2 regions of the Dendrosporobacter sp. 1207_IL3150 genome follow, and region 2 is predicted to be linked to the other one. Evidence: riboswitches for the same ligand, from Rfam matches in the RefSeq annotation. Region 2 holds a riboswitch; the other holds the start of a gene.

Region 1 (10,841 bases), on a different contig from region 2:
ATGCCGCTTTTTATTTGTACGAGGCTAACTTTGATATTACTTTATAGTTGTCCCCCGTTGTATACTCTCTCTTGATTAGTCCTACATTGGGCGCATAATATTCAAATAATTGACTATCGTTCACTTGCTCTTTTATTGACGTAATTTTAATCATAATGACATTACTAAAATGACCAGCAGGAACTGTAACCTGTTCGTTGACACTTACTACTTGCCGGCGTGAAATAGAATCTTCCCACACTGCATTTTTACTTAAGGGGGCTTTCAATATCATCTCAGAAGCGTTATCCGGCTCATCTAATATAGTGCTTTCTGTATAGAATTCCGGGAGAAAAAACGTTCTTTTAATCTCATCTGACGAAATTTTAAATACCATCGTCTGTTGGGTCCCACCATTATTTTCGATAACTTGAATTCTATTATTGTTCAAAGCTACTATTTTACGGCTAAAACTTGCATATTCATTGCCTTCGCCTTGATATATCCAAGTACTGTGAATTTTAGCTGGAAAGTATTTAGTTACGTCGTTGATGACCTCTTGCGATTGGCTCATACTTGAATCAGGAATCTTATTGCATCCAAGTAAAACAAGTGTAAGCACGATCATTGCTAGATACTTTGGCATATTTTTCTCGCTCCTTGTTTTTGTTTTAATATAGCAAAAAGTTCACATTTATTTCTTAATTGTTATCCTTCCCTATTTTTATCTATATAACTAAAGACCTGAATCTTCAATATTGAAGATTCAGGTCTTTTTAGCTAAACAATACTTCAAAAATAATTAAGGTTTAACAGTTGCTTTAAAAGTTTGCTTACCATCTACCATCTCAATTATAACTGCGCTTTTAACTGCGTCATGAGTAGTATTTAATGTTGTTGCGCCAGTAACTGCCGGATAGTCTTTAGTTGCGGCAAGAGCCTCACGAATTTTGCCAGACTCAGTACTATTAGCACGTTTTATTGCATCGATAAGAACATTTGCTGCATCATAACCAAGTACAGCCATGGCATCAGGTGCTTGTCCATATTCTTTCTTATATGCGTCTACGAATGCCTTAGATATTGGGCTGGTGTCATCTACCGAGTAATGATTAGTAAAATAGGTGTTGTTTAAGGCTGCTGCTGATGCCACCTCAACGAGTTTAGGAGAATCCCATCCATCTCCACCAACGATTGGAGCTGTAATGCCAAGCTCACGCGCCTGCTTAACAATTTTTCCTACTTCTTCATAATAGCCAGGTACGTATATGACTTCAGGATTTGAAGCCTTGACCTTTGTTAAAACAGTTTTGAAGTCCTGGTCTTTTTGTAAGTAAGCTTCTTCAGTTAAGATACTTCCGCCGCCTTTAGTGAAAGCATCTTTAAAGAATGCAGATAATCCCTTGCTATAATCACTGCTATTATCAATTAAGACAGCAGCTTTTTGTAACTTCAAAGTATTTAGGACAAAGTTTGCTCCAACTGTACCTTGGAAAGGATCGATGAAACATACCCTAAAAGTATAGTCTTTTACTTTGCCGGTTTTTTCGTCAACAGTTACTTTAGGATTAGTTGCACCAACCGCCAAAAACGGAGCTTTGCTAGCTTCAGCTACGCTTGAAGCAGCGATTGCGTTAGAGCTGGAGAAAACACCAGTTACCGCAACTACTTTATCTTGAGTTGCAAGTTTGGTCATAGCATTTGCAGACTCTGAAGGCTCGCTTTTATTATCAGCAATTACAGCTGTAATTTGCTTGCCTAAGAGACCACCCTTAGCATTAGCTTCTTTTATTGCCATTTTCGCTCCGTTAGCCATAGAGTTACCAAACGTCGCGTTACCACCAGTCATTTCACTAAGAATACCAATTTTGATGTCGTTAGATGCTGTACCGCCGCACCCTGCCAAGACACCTGCCATTAATAACACTGCCATCAATACTGAAACCATTTTAAAGCTACTTTTTCTCATAAAACTCTCCCCTTTTTTTCACTACATCACGACCGATCATACCAGTCATTACAAATGATTGCATTCTCTAGTAATCCGTCCTAAAAAACTAAAAGAGTCAAATCATATGATTTGACTCTGAAGAACAACAAGTAGGTACATAAAATGCAATATGAATTGCAATATACCAACATGCTCTGTCCTTTTGCCTGAGAGTTTCACCAGTATAATTCTATACCGATTTGCACCTTCGGCGCCCTGCTGACAGGGGCTCTCCAGAGTTCCATCCATTTACGGTAGTCGCCTTAAAATCCTCTTTACGTGGATATAGCGTGTTTTCCGCAAACTTCACACGGACACTAGTATTAAATTTTTAGTACATTTATATAATAATACTATTTATAGTGTATGTCAAGTATAAATTACCATTCAAAACTTAATCTTATCTAGGAAGTTGATTTATATTAATGCCGTTTGTCCATACATAGAAAGGATAGTAACCTACAAGAGTTCCATCTACAAATACATTGTAAGCATAGAACCCCTCGGATTTAAAGGTAACCTTCCAGTCAATCACCTGAGAATACGTGGCCCCAGGTCTGTCCAAGAACATATTAAAATCATATCTTGCTACTGTTTCTTTGCCTGTTTCATCTGTCAAAACCAATGAGCTTATTGGAGAATCATATCGGGCCGTACCTATGAAGTTTGTTAGCGTTTTAAATCTAACCTGGAAAGGAAATTGGGAAACGCCAAATCCTGTAATTAACCCACTTAGAGATGCCATCCCGTTACGTTCACGGATAACCTCTGTTCCCATCATATGACTTGAAATAAAAACAGGCTTATCACCACTGGTTACTTTGATGCCAGCGTAAGCATGAGATGAGCATAATAAGGTGATTATAACTATTAATACAAAGAAAGCCCTTCTTCGACGCAATTTTAAAAACCTCCTGCAAATAGGATATAACTAGAAAATTCCCCCTGTTTACAAATATTTCCTGCTAATTTTAACAGAACATATTATTTCATATATTGGCAAAAAGCGCACTTAGTTCTATTACTTGAACTTTATAATATAAATTCGGCTGAGAGTCAAAGGAACACTTCCATTCCTTCGCCTCTCAGCCGAATTATCATTACTTCTCATACTCAGCTAGTATTTTATTTACTTTTGAAACAATATCATTTTTTTCTTCAGGCTTAATAGGTGAAACAGCAGGTACTAACACCTTAGGTTTGGCACCACCAGTCCGCCAAGTAATACCAGCACGAGCTGACTTTTCCCAACCATCTCCGCTCATTGCAATAGCTGCATTGTACATCACGGTTGGTTTGGAATAATGATATACACCAAGCGCTATTGCGCCTTCGCCATTATAGGTTCCAATGCCTGCTGAATATTGAGTAGGATCTTTTGGATCATAAGGCATAGGGGCTAAAGCAGATAACGCAAACGCCATTGCTCCCACCCGTTCTACTTTGCTGTCTAGAGATCTTAACTGACTCATGTTAACTGCGTCGGTGTCGTAGTAGCCTGGTGCAACATTAGTAATTTGACGTTCGTATCCTGGATGGCCGACAGATACGGTATCCGGACGATCGGCGATAGATCCTGCTCCCAGTGCAACACTACCGGGTGCATAAGCGTAGGAATATGCACCTAAGGCTGTACTTCCAACTCCTGCAGTTGCAGTTGCACCGGCACCTAACGCAGTATTACCATATCCGATTGCCGTTGTCCAAGCTCCTGTAGCATTGTTCCCACCACCACTTGATACCGATCCAATGCCGACATTGTAATCTGCCGTTGGATCTTGCGAATTTACCTGTATTCCTGTTGCCACAGCGGTATTAGAATCGCCAAGCGCTACTGAAACTACTGCCCCAACGCCAAGATTCAGATTTTCTCCGCCGACAACCTGTGTACCTACATTATTGTTAACGTTTATACTAAGATTGATTGGACCAGTTTGGTTTGATGGAGTATCTGCCCATACATTATTAGGTATAAAAGTCAACACACTAGCCAACGTAACTATCACATACAACAAATTTCCCTTATAACGGCTCATACAGTCCTCCAGTTAAATTTCAACGTTAGAGTGTGACTTCCTCTCTAACGTTGAATTGCTCCATTGCAAATATGACTACTAGTTTTGAGCTACAGTACCTACTTGATTCCCAGTATTATCATGAACGTTATTCTGGTAGCTTCCAAAATCTACAATTGCTCCTGCTCCAGTAACAGTTGCCCAGTTAGCACTTGTTACTATAGCACCAAGGTTCTGATACACTGTATTTGAATAACTGCCATGATCAACAATAGCACCCGTAACGTCGATTACAGCATGGCCATCCTTTGTTTTCATAATTGCACCGATATTACTGTATACATTATTGCCATAGCTTCCGTTACTTACAATAGCGCCGGTGCCGGTAACGGAATCAAAAACCTTTGGTGCCACTGGTCCTTGACTGTACGGTACCCATGCGGCAGTTGTGGCATCTTCAACAGCACCAATATTGTCGCGAACAGTATTCGAGTAGCTACCCCTATCAATAAGAGCACCAGTTCCAAATACTTTAACACTAACCGTATCATTAGAACCGAAGCCAGTTCCTCCGCCAAGAACGTTAGCTCCAAGATTATTATAAACGGTATTGGAATAGCTGCCATGATCAACAATAGCGCCGGTTCCTGTGGCTGTAATATGGTGACCGCCCATTAATTGCGTACCAGTATTTCCATAAACCGTATTATTATATGCCCCATTCTGAATAAGTGCGCCGGTTCCGGTTGCTGTAGGACTGGAATATGCACCAACAAAAGTCCCTAAATTTTGATAAACATTATTACCATATACACCGTTAGTGAGATTTGCGCCAATGCCAATAACATTATAACTGTTGCTCATGCCTGAGTTTGTGCCAGGTTGAATTATTGCGCCAATATTGTTATTTACAGTATTATTGTAACTCCCGTGTTTAACAATCGCGCCAGTACCATTTACAGTTCCTGCAAACACCGGTGTGCAGAAAACTGAACCTACCAACATTGCAGCTACAGCTAGAGCTGCTTTTTTTGAACTTTTTTTCATTTTAATACCTCCATAAATTTAATTTTTGGGATAGAATGCCTGTCTAATCTAAAAATACTAAGCTGCTTTAAAAGCTGCTCACCCCCGTTATTAAATAGTGCAATCTATTAGTGCATACTAATGAGGAAAATCTCGCTTGTACGTTGACCCCTGACACACCTACTTAAGCCAATGAAATCTCAATTTATAAAGCTGTACAATCCCTCGTTCCAATATTATCCATAATAGGAAGTTTTTATTCCATTTTTATTATGTTTTTTAAGATTTTTGTATTTCCAAATTTGTGCGCCTAATTTCTCTGTTTTTTCGCAAATAAAAAAGAACCACCTTAACGGTGATCCCGTGATTATTTACTATGCTTTAGCCCTTCTTCTGCCAACTGCTAAAACAAATACAGTGACAGCAAGCGGGACAAGCCAACTTGTAGCCAAATAGATATCTCTTAAATATGTTCCAACTATGCGGTCGTTCATAATCATTCCCCCTGCCGTCCATGCTAAGATCGCAGCTCCAGCATAAATGAGCGTTGGGTATTTTACCATCATATCTGATATAAACTTACTTCCCCAAACTACGATTGGAACACTGATAAGTAAGCCTAATATTACTAAGGTCATATTTCCATGTGATGCGCCAGCGATAGCTAAAACATTATCTACACCCATAATTGCGTCTGCTATAATTATGGTTTTTATTGCTCCCCAAAAATTGTCACAGGAATTGACGTTTTCTTCTGAATCCTCTTGGCTTAAAAGCTTTAGAGCAACTGGTATCAAGAGCAATCCTCCAATTGCCTGCAAGTAAGGAATCTGCAGCAGCCACACGGCTATAAGCGTCATTGCCGCACGGATTGCAATGGCTCCAAATGTTCCCCAGTATATTGCTTTTTTTCTTAGTTCGACTGGTAAGTTACGTGATGCCAAGGCTATAACTACAGCATTATCACCCGCCAGCACAAGGTCAAGTACTACAATAGTTAATAATCCAGTTAAAAAGTTAGTTTCAGGCATTGATCGATACCTCCCAGAATAGTATCGACCAAAAGTGGGACATTCTATCCTAAAGGTTCACTAAACGAATTTGCATAAATTGTCCATTAAATCGCTTTAACATACGTAGCAATTAGATTATTATATAATTATAATTCTTTAATTTAAAAACAATCTTTTATTCGGGGAGGTTGCAAATGAATAAAAAAGCTGTATCCTGGTTATATCAGCAACTGCCGGAGCTTACTGCCAAAGGAATACTATCAGCTGAAGCAGCCGAAAGAATAAAAAGCCATTATGGGCCTATCCAAAATACATCAAGCTCCAAATCGTTTCTTCTAGTCTTTGGTATTTTGGGTGTTATTTTTGTTGGTCTAGGTATTATTCTGATCTTAGCCCATAACTGGGATGAACTAACTAAGCTGACGCGCCTGCTTATATCAATTAGTCTAATAATATTAGCACAGTTTATTTCTGGATTTGCCCTATATTTTAGGCGTGAAAGCGTAGTTTGGCGCGAATCATCGGCAGTCTTCCACATGCTAGCTATAGGTGCGGCAATAGCACTAGTTGGGCAAACGTATCATCTCACCGAAGATACCGACGCCTTTTTACTAACTTGGATGTTACTATCACTACCGATGGTATATTTGCTAAAAGCAAATATACTTGCTGGGTTATATTTAGTCGGCATTACCTTCTGGGCTTCGAACGGCTATTACCATTTTGATAAAATGCTTAGCTGGGCATTGCTTGCAGCAGTTTTTCCTTACTACCGGATCAAGTTTAGTGAAGCAATTTATTCTAATGCTGCACTAATATTATCTTGGATCTTTAATATTTGCTTTTATGTCTTCTTTGCTGTAACATTCGGCACTTATATAGATAAGCTGGGTCCACTTATTTTTGCTTTGCTAACGGCTTTAAATTATAATATCGGCATTTTATTATCACCGAATATCAGGGAACATTCGCTATCACCTTTTAAGGTAACTGGCCTGACTGGTACTAGCGGACTAATTTTTCTCATGACATCTAATAACTTCTGGAATAACCTAACTTTGGAATCCGCTGTTCTAAAATATGATATCCCGATACTTTTTGCAATAGGCATACTTACCATTTGGACTTTTCTGCTTACACTGAAAAAGCCTGATGGTAATAATGTTCCTTTTGCGTTAGCACCAATACTTATCGGCATTGCATATCTCCTGCATTTCTATGATGCAACCGGCATTAGTGCAACGCTTCTAATGAATGCCTACATGTTATATTTAAGCATAATTGTTATTAGTATCGGCTTTCGCAAGCATAGCATCGGTGTCGCCAACATTGGTATGCTTATGATTGCTTTATTAATAGTTACTCGCTTTCTCGATATGAATTTTAGTTTTGTAATTAGAGGAATAGCTTTCGTAATACTTGGTGTAGCCTTCCTGACAGCAAACCTTCTGATGGTTCGCAGGAATGCAAACGAAGCGGGTGACACTAATGAAAAATAACAAAATCCTCTTAATTTTTATTCTTGTTGTATTTGCCCAAATCGCCACACCACTCTATATGGCATGGCACTGGGAAAACATCCTCCAAACGGGCCAGCGCTTTTATTGGGAAACAGAACCCATAGATCCGTTTGATGCATTCAAAGGACGATATATTGATCTTAGATTTCGTGAGGCAACTGCCCCAATTGACGATAACTCTGATCTAAAATACGGTCAATCTGCTTATGCTGTTATTAGCGTTAATACCGAGGGAAAAGCTTTCATCAGCGGGGTACGTGCTGAAAAGCCTTCAGATTATCAATACCTCAAAGTAAGGGTAAATCATACCGAAGGAGATACAGCCCATGTACAATTACCGTTTCGCCGTTATTATCTGCCTGAGGAAATAGCCTCAGAGGCTGAAGCTGCTTATCTTAATAATGCAGGAAGAACTAGTGTTGCAGCAGTCCGGCTAAAAGACGGTTATGGTGTAATCGAAGAGCTCTATTTAGGCAATAAAAATCTTAGGGAATATTTGCGGAATTCAAATACGAAATAAGGGCTGGCTTATATTTAACAAAGTATTCTAAATCTGCAATTTCAATAGTCTTCATCTCCTACGATGACCTAAACTATTTTTTGTAAATACAGATAATAGAAAAAATAGAAACACCACCGAAGATATCAAATTATCGGTGGTGTTTTATTATTTATAATGATTACAAGGCTTATTTACTTTAAATAATTAATTTTTATCTATTAATAAAACATCTCGATTTTAGCTTGGTATGTTTTATTTTTACCTTCACTAATTGCTGTTACTGATTTGTCCTTGATTTTTAGGTCTTGATATTCAAGAGAGAATACAACATTTTTAGCAACAACTTTTGAATATGCCCAGAAGAGTGCTTCTACATTGTCACTGCCTTTTGTAAAGAAGTTATAAGCTCCCATATTTGATACGGCAACTGTATCAAAGTTACCTGAGCCAGGAGCAAAAGCACCTGGATCAATGCTGCGATATTGCGCCATCCAAGCGTCTGTACCTTTTTTAGTAGGATTTACTATACCCATTACCTGATATGCTACAGGAGCTGTTTTACTATTAGTAAGCTGAACCATCCACGCATTTGGATCATCATTTAAACCATTTGCTCCATCTAGTTTAGATCCAACAAAATCACCAAAGACTAGCAAATCTCCGATCCTAGTGTCAAAGCCTACCAAGTAACCCTTAGAGCTAGTAAAGCTATTGCCTGCTGCGACATTAAGGTTGGTTGAATCCCCTTTTACGTCTCCCCAATAGTATCCTGTTTTCAAATTAACTTTATTTACTTTCCAGTCTAATTGTGCTGATGTAAAGCCATTATTATCACTAGCGCTATTTGGCCTAATATTGCCTGTCCAAGCACTGAACTTGGTATCTCCAAATTTATTGACAATCAAAATACCGTCTTTATTACCAGGACCTCCTATCATGCCATGGCTGAAGAAATCCAGGGCTGAACGGCCGATACGAACAGAATCTAGACCTAGTACATTCTTAGCTGTAACATTCATTTGATCTAATTTGGCATCAGAACCAGTTGAATCATATTCACCGAAACGAGTGTGCCCGTTGGTTGCAAGTCTTCCAGTCCATGACCAGTCTTCATTTATATTGCCACGGAATGTAATGCGCTGTCTGAAGTCAAACTGATCGGAGTGGGACAGCTTAGCTGGCATATCTGAGCTTGGGCTGTCTCCCATAAAGCGTATACGAGTTTCACCACTCACCCAAGTGTTAGTCTTGGATTCTACCTTAGCCACTCGTGCGCCCAGCTTATTTAGCTCGGAGGCAAATTCAGCGGAAAGCTGATCGATAATTACTTTTTGGTCCGCGTCAGCCTTTTCATACTTATCCATAGTTTTAGATACAAGAATAGCCATTTCATAACGGCTCATAGCTCTATCGCCTCGGAAAGTTCCATCTTGGGAACCGTCAACCAGCCCGGCCTTAGCTAATTTTGTAACCGCATCATAGGCCCAATGCTTAACTGGTACATCACTAAAAGAAGTGTTTGCTGCATACGTTGTACATGTCAGCGCGAGTGTTAACGTACTAGTTAACAGAAAGGTTTTCATCGATTTTTTCAACGTTAAGTCCTCCAATGTAATTCTAATCTATCATACTAGTAAACATCGTTATCCTATTACCGACAATAAGACAAGCTTGGAATAACCACATATGCTTATAAATATATTAGTATTGCTAATAAATTGTTATTCATTGTTAAGTTTAATTAATATGACAGAATAATTATTGGCGACTTTTGTCATTTTTCCTGCTTGTCTTTCAAGTTATTTTAGAAATTTATTACATATTTTTATGCAGGCAATAGGAAATGGTCTTACCACACTAAGCAGCGGGTAAGACCATTTTCTAGCTATCTTCTAAGTTTGAAACTTGAGCACTCGGTATGAGTGTAATAATCTGATCCGTCACCATTAACCTGAATACTTTCTAGCGTACACAAGTGATTACTATTATAGGAACAGGTATCTACAGTACACTTTAAGCAATCACAGGAGCCTGAACTTAATACGTTATTCGTCAGCTCAGAATAAACTGATCTGTCCAGAAAAGCACCGCAGCTAGTATTATGTTCTTCTTTAGCCGAACTTCCAACTATATCAACACAATTGGCATAGCATACACGCGATTTATTGTGCGAACAACTAGTTACATTGCAATTAATCCTATTCATTTTACATCCTCCTCTATTTGAAATATCTATCAAGCAAGCCCTTGAATGCACACCCATGTCTTGCTTCATCTTTGCACATCTCGTGAACTGTATCGTGAATAGCATCTAGATTATGCTGCTTAGCCATAGTTGCAAGTTTCTTTTTGCCATCGCACGCACCGTACTCTGCTTCCACTCTTGCACTAAGATTAGCTTTGGTATCAGCAACTACAACTTCACCTAAAATCTCTGCAAACTTAGCAGCATGTTCGGCTTCTTCAAAGGCAATTCTCTTATAAGCTTCTGCTACCTCTGGATAGCCTTGTCTGTCTGCCTGACGCGACATAGCTAAATACATTCCTACTTCCGTACATTCGCCGACGAAATTGGCACGTAATCCCTCTAGGATTTCTACCGGAACATCTTTAACAATGCCAATTCTATGCTCGTCTGCCCAAGCTAATTCACCTGTCATTTCTTTAAAATGAGATTGACTAGCCTTACATACTGGACACTTTTCCGGTGCTTCTTCTCCTTGATGGATATATCCACAGACTGTACAAACAAACTTTTTCATCGCGATCCTCCAAACTAAAATTAATACTACTATC
Region 2 (10,841 bases):
AGCATGGTATTACTCCGATATTTGCTACTGTAACTCCGGTGAATCCGGATGTTATAAAAAAAGTTTTTAACCAGGAGACTGAGGCTAGCTGGCAAAGTGAACGGATTAAGGTTAACAACTGGATTAAAGATCAAGAGTTTTATGTGGACGTTGCCCCATTATTGACTGGACCTGATGGCTTACTACCTCATCTAGCAGCGGCAGATGGTTTACACCCCGATACAAAGGGAAAGGCGCAAATTGGTAAGAAAATAGGTCGCTATCTTAAAAAAAACTTTGGTGAAAATATATAATAAAAAATGCCTAAGAGCCCAGTCAGGGATCTTAGGCATTTCTTTTAGATGACGGCTTTACAGGGGGCACTTTGGCCGTTTTCACGTTCAATAATTCTATCAAGCACTTTTGCAGCAGTTGCGATTACATTGCGGCATTTCAATTCTTCAGTTCTATAACGAGCTTTAAGCGGTCCGCAGTTTATTTCACCCATTTCCTTTCGATAGGTAGAAAATAATTCTAGTGAGAGAGCTTTTATTTTAGTGCTTTCATGGGCATTGTTTTTTACATATAGACTGCTTAGAACCATTACGGCTGCGGTTAATGCGCCACATACACTGCCGATTGCCATACCGCCGCCAAAACCTGCTGATAATTTTAATGTTTCATGACTAAACCCAAGATTGTACGCTTGGTTAGCACCGTACAAAATTTTTTCAGCACAATTAAAATCTTCCTTATCGCCAAAACCTTCGTTAATAAGCTCGTAAAGCATCAGAAATTCCCTCCAATAAAGTTTTTAATTGTAACTATTCTAAAAGCGTAATAAATTAATTCGTGGTTTTAAGATGATTTACCTACCTATATTTAAAAAATGATTAATAGAATAGAATAAGTTAGCAAATTATATTATTAGTGGCAGGTGTTTTATTGATAAATCTCGAATTTAGAAGATACTATAATACTATAGGTATGGGGTAGATAGGTTATGAAGATAAAACGTATCGATGCAACGATTAGTACGGAAAAGCTAAAAGAATCAAAAAATTTTTATATGACTCATTTCGGATTTAATCTTGTATATGAAAGTGACTGGTATATAGAGCTTTTGTCACCTAGCCTTGAAGCCGGAATAAGCTTTACTTTGCCGCAGCGTGAAGAAGGTGAATTTTTTAACGGCCGAGGGCTGATTTTATCTTTTGAAGTAGAAGATGTTGATGCTGAATATTTGAGGCTTAAAAAGGCAGGGCTGAATATATATCAGGAAATGCAGGATAAGCCATGGGGTGAACGCAGTTTTGTAGTCAATGACCCCAACAGGGTTCATATCTATATTTACAAATCAATACCAGCTACACCTGAGTACCAGAAAATTTATGACTCTTTCAAAAAATAATTACTGGACAATGTTAAGGCGTACAGCAGGGCTGTACGCCTTAGTTTACGTAGACAAACAATACGGCTTACATAAAAATAAAAAACAAGCTTCACTTTGCGGTGAAGCTTGTTTGCTGGTGATTTATTTGCTGAAATATCTTTCTAGAAGACCTTTGAAGGCAGCGCCATGGCGGGCTTCATCCTTACACATTTCATGAACTGTATCATGAATTGCATCAAGGCCTAGTTCTTTAGCGCGCTTAGCCAAATCTAACTTACCTTTACATGCGCCGTATTCTGCCTCTACTCTTAATTCAAGGTTCTTTTTAGTACATGCATTTACTACTTCACCAAGAAGCTCAGCGAATTTTGCTGCATGTTCAGCTTCCTCAATAGCGATTCTTTTATATGCTTCAGCAACTTCAGGATAACCTTCTCTGTCAGCCTGACGGCTCATAGCTAAGTACATACCTACCTCGGTACATTCACCCATAAAATTCATTTTTAAGCCTTCAATTACTTCCTCATCTATACCTGCCGCAACACCAATGCGATGTTCATCAGCCCAATTAAGTTCTCTTGTTGACTGTTCAATAAATTTGCCCGCTGGAGCCTTACATTGTGGACAAGCGCCTGGCGCAGTGTCTCCTTGGTGTGCATACCCACAGATTGTGCAAATAAAGTTTTTCATTATATCTCCCCCTATTTAATAATTATTATTAATAGATAATAATAATCTAATTCCTAATTAATAATATACAAGATGTTCATTGGAAAATCAAGCAAATTTTTTTAAAAAAATTAGTTTTTGTTAGACTTTTAATCTTACGCTTGACCAAGTACACTTATTCTTAGGAGTTTTAAACAAAGGACCAGAGTATACATCAGTTGTTTTGGCGATGTATACTCTGGTCCTTTTACTCGTTTATGTAGTTTTTCATGTGATGTGAGATTTCTTTGTGAAGTAATTGTAGATATGCGGTATAATCGTCGCAAGCGGTTGTTGATACAAGATTGAGAGGGTTATGGGGATGGCTACTGCTGGCGGAAAATAAGATAAAGCTAATACCAGCCCGCAAGCATTATTCCTGATACCGACATTGTATATCATAGTGAGAACGGATTCTTTTGAGCGGTCCTTTAAGACGTAAGAACCTAGATAGCCAACAAAGTAACCTGTTGAAACAATTAATAAGGTTACAAGCATAGTTTTAAGTATTGATAAATCCCAGACAATCTGTGGGGCTACTAATGATGCATTTATTAAAATAACAAGCATTAAGGATAGCTTAGAGGTCGCCCCGCCGATGTTTTTAGTGAAGTTTGCCACACGTCCGTCAGTGGCATCATGAAGGAGCATACCGGCGATACTTGGCAAGGTTACCATCAGTGAGAGGTCTAAAATCATTTTGACGTAATTTATTTCGACAGTTTGCCCAATAACCATATTAAAGAAAAGCGGCAGGACCAAAGGCACTACGATTGTATCCAGGGTTACTGCAACAAGGGACACAGCTAAATTTCCTTTTACTAAGGCGGTCCAAATGACTGATGTAACACCAATCGGTATAGATGCGCCAATTAGATAACCGATACGAATAAAGGGTTCGTCCGGGTAGAATATGATACCGGCTAACCATGCTGTCAGTGGTGTTACAAAATGTACTAAGACTAAAATCCAAAGTGGTATCAATGGTTTACTTAGTACTTTGATAAATTCTTTGAAACTTGTTCCTAGTGCGGTAACGAAAGTCATGTAGGCAAAAAAAGCAACTACTAAATACCTTATTAAAGGAGTATCAGGAATTTTCAAAATAAATCCTAAGAACAGACCGGATAATACTACTAAGAACATTTTTCGTCCCAACCAATTGTTTAACGAAGAAAAGAAAGCAGACATATAAAGACCCCCAAAAATTAGTACAGCCCTCCTCAAAGGAGGGCTGATTTCAATATACCGCTATGAAAATAGGACTCGCTTCGCAAAGTTCGGCATAAGTCGTGTTTTCTTTATATTAATTATACGCCAGAGTTCCTAAAAAGACCAAAGACTAAAATCTACACTAAATGCCGAAAAAAAGGGTTTTGAGCTTAATATGAGTATAATTTATAACTCAAGCAAAGTTTTAGGTAAGGAGTAGTAAAATGAATGATACATGGAAAATAGCGACATATAATGTAAACTCAATAAGAGCAAGAATGCCTATTTTACTGGAGTGGTTAGAAAGGGTACAGCCTGATGTAGTTGCACTTCAGGAAACAAAGGTTCAAGATGATAAGTTTCCGGTAGACGAACTAAAAGCGGTCGGCTATTACTCTGTATTCAAGGGGCAAAAATCCTATAATGGCGTTGCAATACTTACTAAATCAGAGCCAACTGTTATTAGTTATGGCCTGAACGAATTGGAGTATTCAAATGAGGCGCGATTGATTTCCGTAAAAGTTGATAATGTGAATATTATTAATACCTATGTACCACAAGGAAGAGATGTTTCAAGTGATCATTTTCAGCATAAGCTGGCGTGGCTTCAGCGACTGAGTGAATATATCAGCCATAATTATCAGCCTAATGAGCCGGTAATTTGGTTGGGTGACTTTAATATTGCCCCGGATAATCGTGATGTACATGCGCCGGAAAAGCTGTTTGGTTCTGTAGGATTTCATCCAGAAGAGCATAACTTATTAGAAATAATGCGTAACTGGGGACTTAATGATATCTTTCGTCAGCACGTAACTGACGATGGTCACTTTACATTTTGGGACTATCGTGTACCTAATGGCTTTAAAAGAAAGCTAGGGTGGAGGATCGATCATATTTGGGCTACAAAAACTATAGCGGAACGGTCGCTGCGGGCCTGGATTGATACCGAAATGCGTCAAGCTGAAAAGCCATCCGACCATGCACCGTTTATTGCCGAATTTGAAAGAATGTAATTAGTGCGTTGAAAGATAATCTTTTATAAATTTTGCGAATCTTCGTGGAGCAAGGTTCATACACTTTACAAGAGGGTTATTGCAACGATTTTTAAAATAATAAAATACAGCTTAGGATGATGGCTATGGGAGAGAACGCTGTGCGGCGCCGAAGGAGCAAGACTTCTTTGTCCAAACTCTCAGGCAAAAGAACCGTAGCCGGACTAGACTCTGGAGAGAATGCACTAAATGGTGCATCACCGAAGGGGAGCCCGTTGCGGGCGAAACTTTCAGGTATAAGTGACAGAGACAAAGAAGGTTATTTGCCTTTTATGTCTCTGTTTTTTATTATACGATAAGCAAGTATAAAACTTTCTTACATGCATAAGGAGATAAGTATCGACTTCCGCTGTCGCTAAGGCTCGGCGCAAGCCGAGTTTTCTTTACATGAAACTTGCTTTTTCAAGGGAGGATGGTGTAAATGCAAGGAAAACAAACACCGCTGTATGATGCGCATCTTAGCTATGGTGGCAAGATTATTGATTTTGGAGGGTGGATGCTGCCGGTACAATATCAGGGGATTTTAGACGAACATCGAGCAGTTAGAGAAAGAGCAGGCTTGTTTGATGTATCACACATGGGAGAGATATTAGTTCAAGGTGAAGATGCTGAAGCCTTTCTGCAAATGTTAGTTACTAATGATGTAACTAACATTACTGACAATCAAGCACTGTATACCCCTATGTGCTACCCTGATGGTGGAACTGTGGATGATTTGCTCATTTACAGATACTCTGCACACAAATATCTGCTAGTAATTAATGCTGCTAATATTTATAAGGATTGGGAATGGTTGCAGTCACAGAAAACAAATTTTAAAGTAGTACTTGATAATCTATCCTCAGAAATAGCCCAACTTGCAATTCAGGGACCACTGTCTTGCTCTATTTTATCAAACGTAACAACCGAAGCACTTAAAGAACTACGTTATTACCATTTTATCGCTAATGCGGATGTGTGTGGCAAAACAGTTTTACTGTCCAGGACCGGCTATACTGGTGAGGATGGATTCGAGATTTACTGCAAGCCTGAAGATAGCAATGAGATATGGGAGAAGCTGCTAAAGGCTGGCCGAGAGTATGGTCTTGTACCGGCAGGGTTGGGGTGTCGTGATACCTTGCGCTTTGAGGCGTGCCTTCCATTATACGGGCATGAACTATCTGCACTAATTTCCCCGCTAGAAGCTGGATTAGGACGATTTATAAAATTCAAAAAATCAAATTTTACCGGTAAAGACGCACTGTTAAAACAAAAGGAAGCTGGATTAAATCGCAAAATTATAGCATTTACTGTTTCAGGAAGAGGAATAGCTAGAGCGGGATACCCGATTAATGCTGCTGGAAATAACATTGGAGTTGTAACATCTGGCTCTTATTCTCCAACCCTAGATAAAAATTTGGGGCTAGGTCTAATAAACACAGTCTACTCTCAAGTTGGTAAATCAATCGAGATCGAAATTCGTGGAAAAAATGTCTCAGCTGAGGTAGTTGCTAAGCCTTTTTATTCTAGACCTTTAAATCCTTAAAGATACAATTTTATTGATAGGGAGGAGAAATAAGAATGGAAATCTTGCATGAGCTTAGGTACACAAAAAATCATGAATGGGTGAAAGTAGAAGGCGATCGTGCAACTGTGGGGATTACAGACTTTGCTCAAGGCCAGCTTGGTGACGTTGTTTTTGTGGAAGTTCCTGCTGCTTTTACCAGTGTTAGCGCAGGCCAATCATTTTCAGTTGTTGAGTCCGTTAAGGCTGTTTCGGATATCTACGCACCAGTTTCAGGCGTAATTATCGAAGTTAATGATGCTTTAAACGATAAACCGGAGGCTATAAATGAAAGTCCTTATGGCGAAGGCTGGATTGCGGTTATTGAGCTGAATAATCCATCAGAGCTAGATGATTTGCTGGAAGCTGCTGAATATCAAAAACTTATTGAAGAAGGAGGCCATTAAATATGGCACGAAGTTATTTGCCGCATACCGAAAATGATATCAAGGCAATGTTGGCAGAAATCGGAGTGCAGTCTATTCAAGACTTATTTAATGATATTCCATCAGATATAAAGTTGAAAAAGCCGTTGGACTTACCACGTGCCTTAGCCGAGTCCGAGTTGGTAGCTCACTTACGGTCTTTAGCCTCCAGTAATGCAAATCTCCAAGATTACAGTTGTTTTTTAGGGGCTGGTGCATACGATCACTATATACCTAGTGTTGTTGATCATATAATAGGCAGATCAGAATTCTATACAGCATATACGCAGTATCAGCCTGAGATAGCACAAGGGTATTTGCAGGCTCTTTGGGAATACCAGAGTATGATATGCTCGATAACCGGAATGGAAGCAGCTAATGCTTCATTATATGACGGCAGTACGGCTATCGCAGAAGCAGCTATGATGGCTTGCAGTACCTTAAAGCGTAAAGAAATAGTTGTTGCAAGTAGTTTAAATCCTAATTATCGCGCAGTACTTAAAACATACGGTAAAGATTTGGAATTTAAAATAAACGAAGTAAGTTTTAGTAATGGCATAGTAGATTCGGAAAGTCTAGATAAGTTCATTAGTAAGAATACCGCAGCTGTTATTGTCCAACATCCAAATTTTTTCGGGTGTGTTGAGGATATAGAAAGTTTGAGTAATCATGCGCATAGTGTCGGAGCTTATTTAATAGTTGCGGCTAATCCCATTTCATTAGGACTGCTAGAAGCGCCGGGGTATTTGGGAGCAGATATTGTAGTAGGAGAAGGGCAGGCTTTAGGCCTTCCAACTGCATTCGGGGGACCATATCTGGGTTTCTTCGCAACTACTGAGAAGCTCATTAGGAAAATGCCTGGTCGGATTGTGGGCCAAACTTCAGATTTTGAAGGTAACCGTGGGTTTGTTCTTACACTGCAGGCCCGAGAGCAGCATATAAGACGTGAAAAGGCTAACTCAAATATTTGCTCTAATGAAGCATTATGTGCTTTAGGAGCAGCAGTTTATCTAAGTACGCTTGGTAGAAAAGGATTTAGGGAAATAGCTGAATTATGTTTGCAAAAGGCTCATTATGCCAGTCGGCGATTAAGTGAGTTAAACGGCTGTGAACTTGTTTTCTCAGCTCCATTTTTCAATGAATTTGTAATTAAGTTAAATAAGCCAGTGAAACAAGTCAATAAATCATTACTGTCTGAGCGGATAATTGGTGGGTTTGATCTAAGTGAACACTACCCTGAGTTATCTAACTCCATGCTGCTATGTGTAACAGAAAAGCGTTCTAAATCCGAGATTGATAAGCTTGCTAATGTATTGGGGGCGATACTGTGAGAGAAAGTAAAGCCTTAATTTTTGAGTTAAGCAAACCAGGACGTAAGGCAATTGATTTACCGGATGCTGATGTTCCAACAGAATCAATTGAATCATTAATTCCTGCTAATTACTTGCGTAAATCTGATGTTGAGTTTCCAGAGGTTAGTCAGCCTGACTTAATTCGCCATTATACTGGGTTGTCAACGCGCAATTTTGGCGTGGACTCGGGATTTTATCCGCTAGGTTCTTGTACAATGAAATATAATCCCAAGGTTAATGAAGATATCAGTCGCTTGGCTGGGCTTAACAACATTCATCCACTTCAGGATAGTGATTCAGTCCAAGGGGCGCTAGAAATGCTGTATTTTATGGAAAAGTATTTATGCGAAATCGCAGGTATGGATGCTATAACCATGCAGCCAGTTGCTGGTGCTCATGGAGAGTTAACAGGTTTAAAACTTATAAGTGCTTATCATCGACAGCGCGGTGAATTTCGCGATAAAGTGATTGTCCCAGATTCAGCTCACGGCACTAATCCAGCCTCAGCCACAGTGTGCGGTCTAAAGACGGTTGAAATAAAATCAAATAGTGATGGTTCTGTAAACCTTGATGCGTTAAGAACAGCTGTTGGTACCGATACAGCTGCGTTAATGCTGACAAATCCAAGTACCCTTGGACTTTTTGAAAGCAATATACAAGAAATTGCTAAAATCGTTCATGAAGCAGGCGGGCTACTTTATTATGATGGCGCTAACGCTAATGCGATAATGGGCATTACTAGGCCCGGCGATATGGGGTTTGATGTTGTCCACTTTAACTTACATAAGACTTTTAGCACCCCTCACGGCGGTGGTGGTCCTGGAGCAGGACCAGTAGGTGTAAAAAAGGAACTTGTACCCTTCTTACCAGTACCAATAATTACCTATGCTGGCGGTAAATATAACCTTGATTATGATCGTCCGAAATCTATCGGTAAGGTACATGCATTTTATGGAAATTTTGGCGTGATCTTGCGGGCATATGCTTATATCAGAGCGATGGGATCTGACGGTTTGAGGCAGGCAAGTGAGTGTGCTGTCCTAAGTGCTAATTATTGTTTCAGTAAATTAAAAAATCTCTATCATACACCGTTTAATCGATTTTGTATGCATGAATGTGTACTTACTTCATTAAACCAGCGGAAATACGATGTAAAGACTCTAGACATTGCAAAACGATTATTAGACTATGGTTATCATCCACCAACGATTTATTTCCCGCTTATTGTTGATGAGGCTCTTATGATAGAGCCAACTGAAACAGAAAGTAAGGAAACTTTAGATAGTTTTATCGATGTTATGTGTAAAATTGCTGAAGAATGTGTGAAAAATTCGACTAGAGTTAAGGCATCTCCATGTAATACTGTTGTCGGGAGACTTGATGAGGCGACGGCAGCACGTAAGCCGGTGGTTCGATGGAAAATTTAGAGACTCAGGTTTTAAGAGCTTGGAATGTAAGAAATGAATTTTTTCCGCCTGAGATATGTTTTGTTAGTCCGACGAAAACCAAGGCTATAAGTGTAACAGGAGATAGATGCGAACAAAACTGCAGCCATTGCGGCGGACATTATCTTAAAAATATGAAATCGTTAACACAATTGACAGAGGACGATATTAATGCCTCCAGTTGGTTAATTAGCGGCGGGTGTACGACTGAAGGTAAAGTGCCAATTTATCCTTATATAAAAGATTTGGCCGAGAGAAAAAGGACCAAGCGGTTTAACGTTCATACAGGACTAGTAACTCATGATGAAATACTTAATCTAAGTGCAATTGCGGATACTGTTTCATTTGATTTTATAGGTGATAACCAAACGATTCGCGAGGTGCTGGGAACGCAGCATACAGTGGAGGACTATGTTAATTGTTATAAGAGACTGCGCAGTAACTTAAGAGTAATTCCCCATATTTGCATAGGACTTCTTGCCGGACAGATAAAAGGAGAATATCAAGCCTTAGATATACTAAAACAACTAGGTGTTGATGGTTTGACTGTTATTGTGTTTACGCCAACAAAGGATACATATTATTCAAACTGCATGCCACCTAATATAACTTCAGTTGTCAAATTTTTGGCGAAGGCAAGAGTAGACTTTCCAAATGTTCCACTTCACCTAGGTTGTATGAGACCTGGCGGAAGTTATCGTAATGAGCTTGACCAATGGGCCGTAAAGTTAGGCATCAATACAATAGTCAATTCAACTGCTGCCACTATGCGGTTAGCAGAAAAATTGGGACTAAGAATACTCAAGGGAGAGGAGTGCTGCAGCCTATGAGTATGTGGAGGCTGTCAGCAGGTACAGCCAATATAATTGGTAAGAAAAAGGCAGCAACGCATGTTCATCCTTCTACTGCTTATATAATGATCGGAGAAAAATGCCGAAATAATTGCAAGTTCTGTGCTCAGTCACAAGGTAGTAGTTCGGCAAATAACAGGTTATCGCGTATTACTTGGCCGGCGTGTGAAGCAGAGCAAGCCTCTACTGGTATTGGAGAAGCCTATGCCAAACGTGTGATTAGGAGGGCTTGTCTGCAAGTTCTTGACAGTGAGATGGGCATTGATGAAGCACTTGCGGCTATAAAAAGATTACAGACAGATACTAAGATGCCCATATGCGTATCGAGTAATATCAAAACAGTGGATAAGGCAAGAGAATTATTAGCAAACGGAGCTGAGCGTATCTGCATCCCTTTAGATGCCGCAACACCTGACGTTTTTAATCGAATAAAATCAGGCAGCTGGCAGGAAAAGTGGGACCTGTTAATTGCTTGTGCAACGGAATGGCCTGGAAGTATTACAACTCACCTCATTGCTGGTCTTGGTGAATCAGAAGAAGATATGGTAAAAACAATGACCGAATGTATTAATCAGGGTATTACGGTTGGACTTTTTGCTTTTACTCCAGTACGTGGCACCAGCCTTGAAGAGTACAGCCCTCAGACAATAGGCCAATACCGGCGAATTCAAATCGCCCACTGGCTGTTGAAGCAGGGGTATGATTATAAGTCCATACAGTTCAACAATGGTTGTATAACAGGTTTTTTAGTTTCAAATTTATATGACATTTTAGAAGACGGAAGCGCTTTTCAAACAAGTGGCTGCCGAGACTGCAACAGGCCATATTTTAACGAACGCCCCGGTGGCGTTATGTATAATTTTCCTAGAGAGCTAACCCAT

Evidence for each region. A riboswitch is a leader RNA that binds a small molecule or an ion and turns the genes downstream of it on or off. The one in region 2 is predicted to bind glycine.
Region 1: another riboswitch for glycine. It lies ahead of V6C17_RS13940 (ABC transporter substrate-binding protein); the one in region 2 lies ahead of gcvT (glycine cleavage system aminomethyltransferase GcvT).

The regions. Positions count from the first base shown of each region.
Region 1 covers NZ_JBAIYU010000030.1:143,967-154,807, reverse strand. The annotation lists gene V6C17_RS13945 (TapB family protein) at 11-625, opposite strand; gene V6C17_RS13940 (ABC transporter substrate-binding protein) at 782-1,948, opposite strand; glycine riboswitch at 2,115-2,216, opposite strand; gene V6C17_RS13935 (DUF6941 family protein) at 2,370-2,870, opposite strand; gene V6C17_RS13930 (YadA C-terminal domain-containing protein) at 3,070-4,005, opposite strand; gene V6C17_RS13925 (hypothetical protein) at 4,084-5,031, opposite strand; gene V6C17_RS13920 (TerC family protein) at 5,385-6,041, opposite strand; gene V6C17_RS13915 (DUF2157 domain-containing protein) at 6,218-7,522, shown strand; gene V6C17_RS13910 (GDYXXLXY domain-containing protein) at 7,512-8,063, shown strand; gene V6C17_RS13905 (S-layer homology domain-containing protein) at 8,264-9,640, opposite strand; gene V6C17_RS13900 (DUF1540 domain-containing protein) at 9,931-10,251, opposite strand; gene V6C17_RS13895 (NADH peroxidase) at 10,265-10,807, opposite strand.
Region 2 covers NZ_JBAIYU010000019.1:60,695-71,535, forward strand. The annotation lists gene V6C17_RS11030 (GDSL-type esterase/lipase family protein) at 1-293, shown strand, start outside; gene V6C17_RS11035 (C-GCAxxG-C-C family (seleno)protein) at 338-769, opposite strand; gene V6C17_RS11040 (VOC family protein) at 983-1,390, shown strand; gene V6C17_RS11045 (ferritin family protein) at 1,514-2,062, opposite strand; gene V6C17_RS11050 (bile acid:sodium symporter family protein) at 2,309-3,271, opposite strand; gene xth (exodeoxyribonuclease III) at 3,517-4,305, shown strand; glycine riboswitch at 4,422-4,510, shown strand; gene gcvT (glycine cleavage system aminomethyltransferase GcvT) at 4,766-5,869, shown strand; gene gcvH (glycine cleavage system protein GcvH) at 5,905-6,294, shown strand; gene gcvPA (aminomethyl-transferring glycine dehydrogenase subunit GcvPA) at 6,297-7,643, shown strand; gene gcvPB (aminomethyl-transferring glycine dehydrogenase subunit GcvPB) at 7,640-9,091, shown strand; gene V6C17_RS11080 (radical SAM protein) at 9,079-9,939, shown strand; gene V6C17_RS11085 (radical SAM protein) at 9,936-10,841, shown strand, end outside.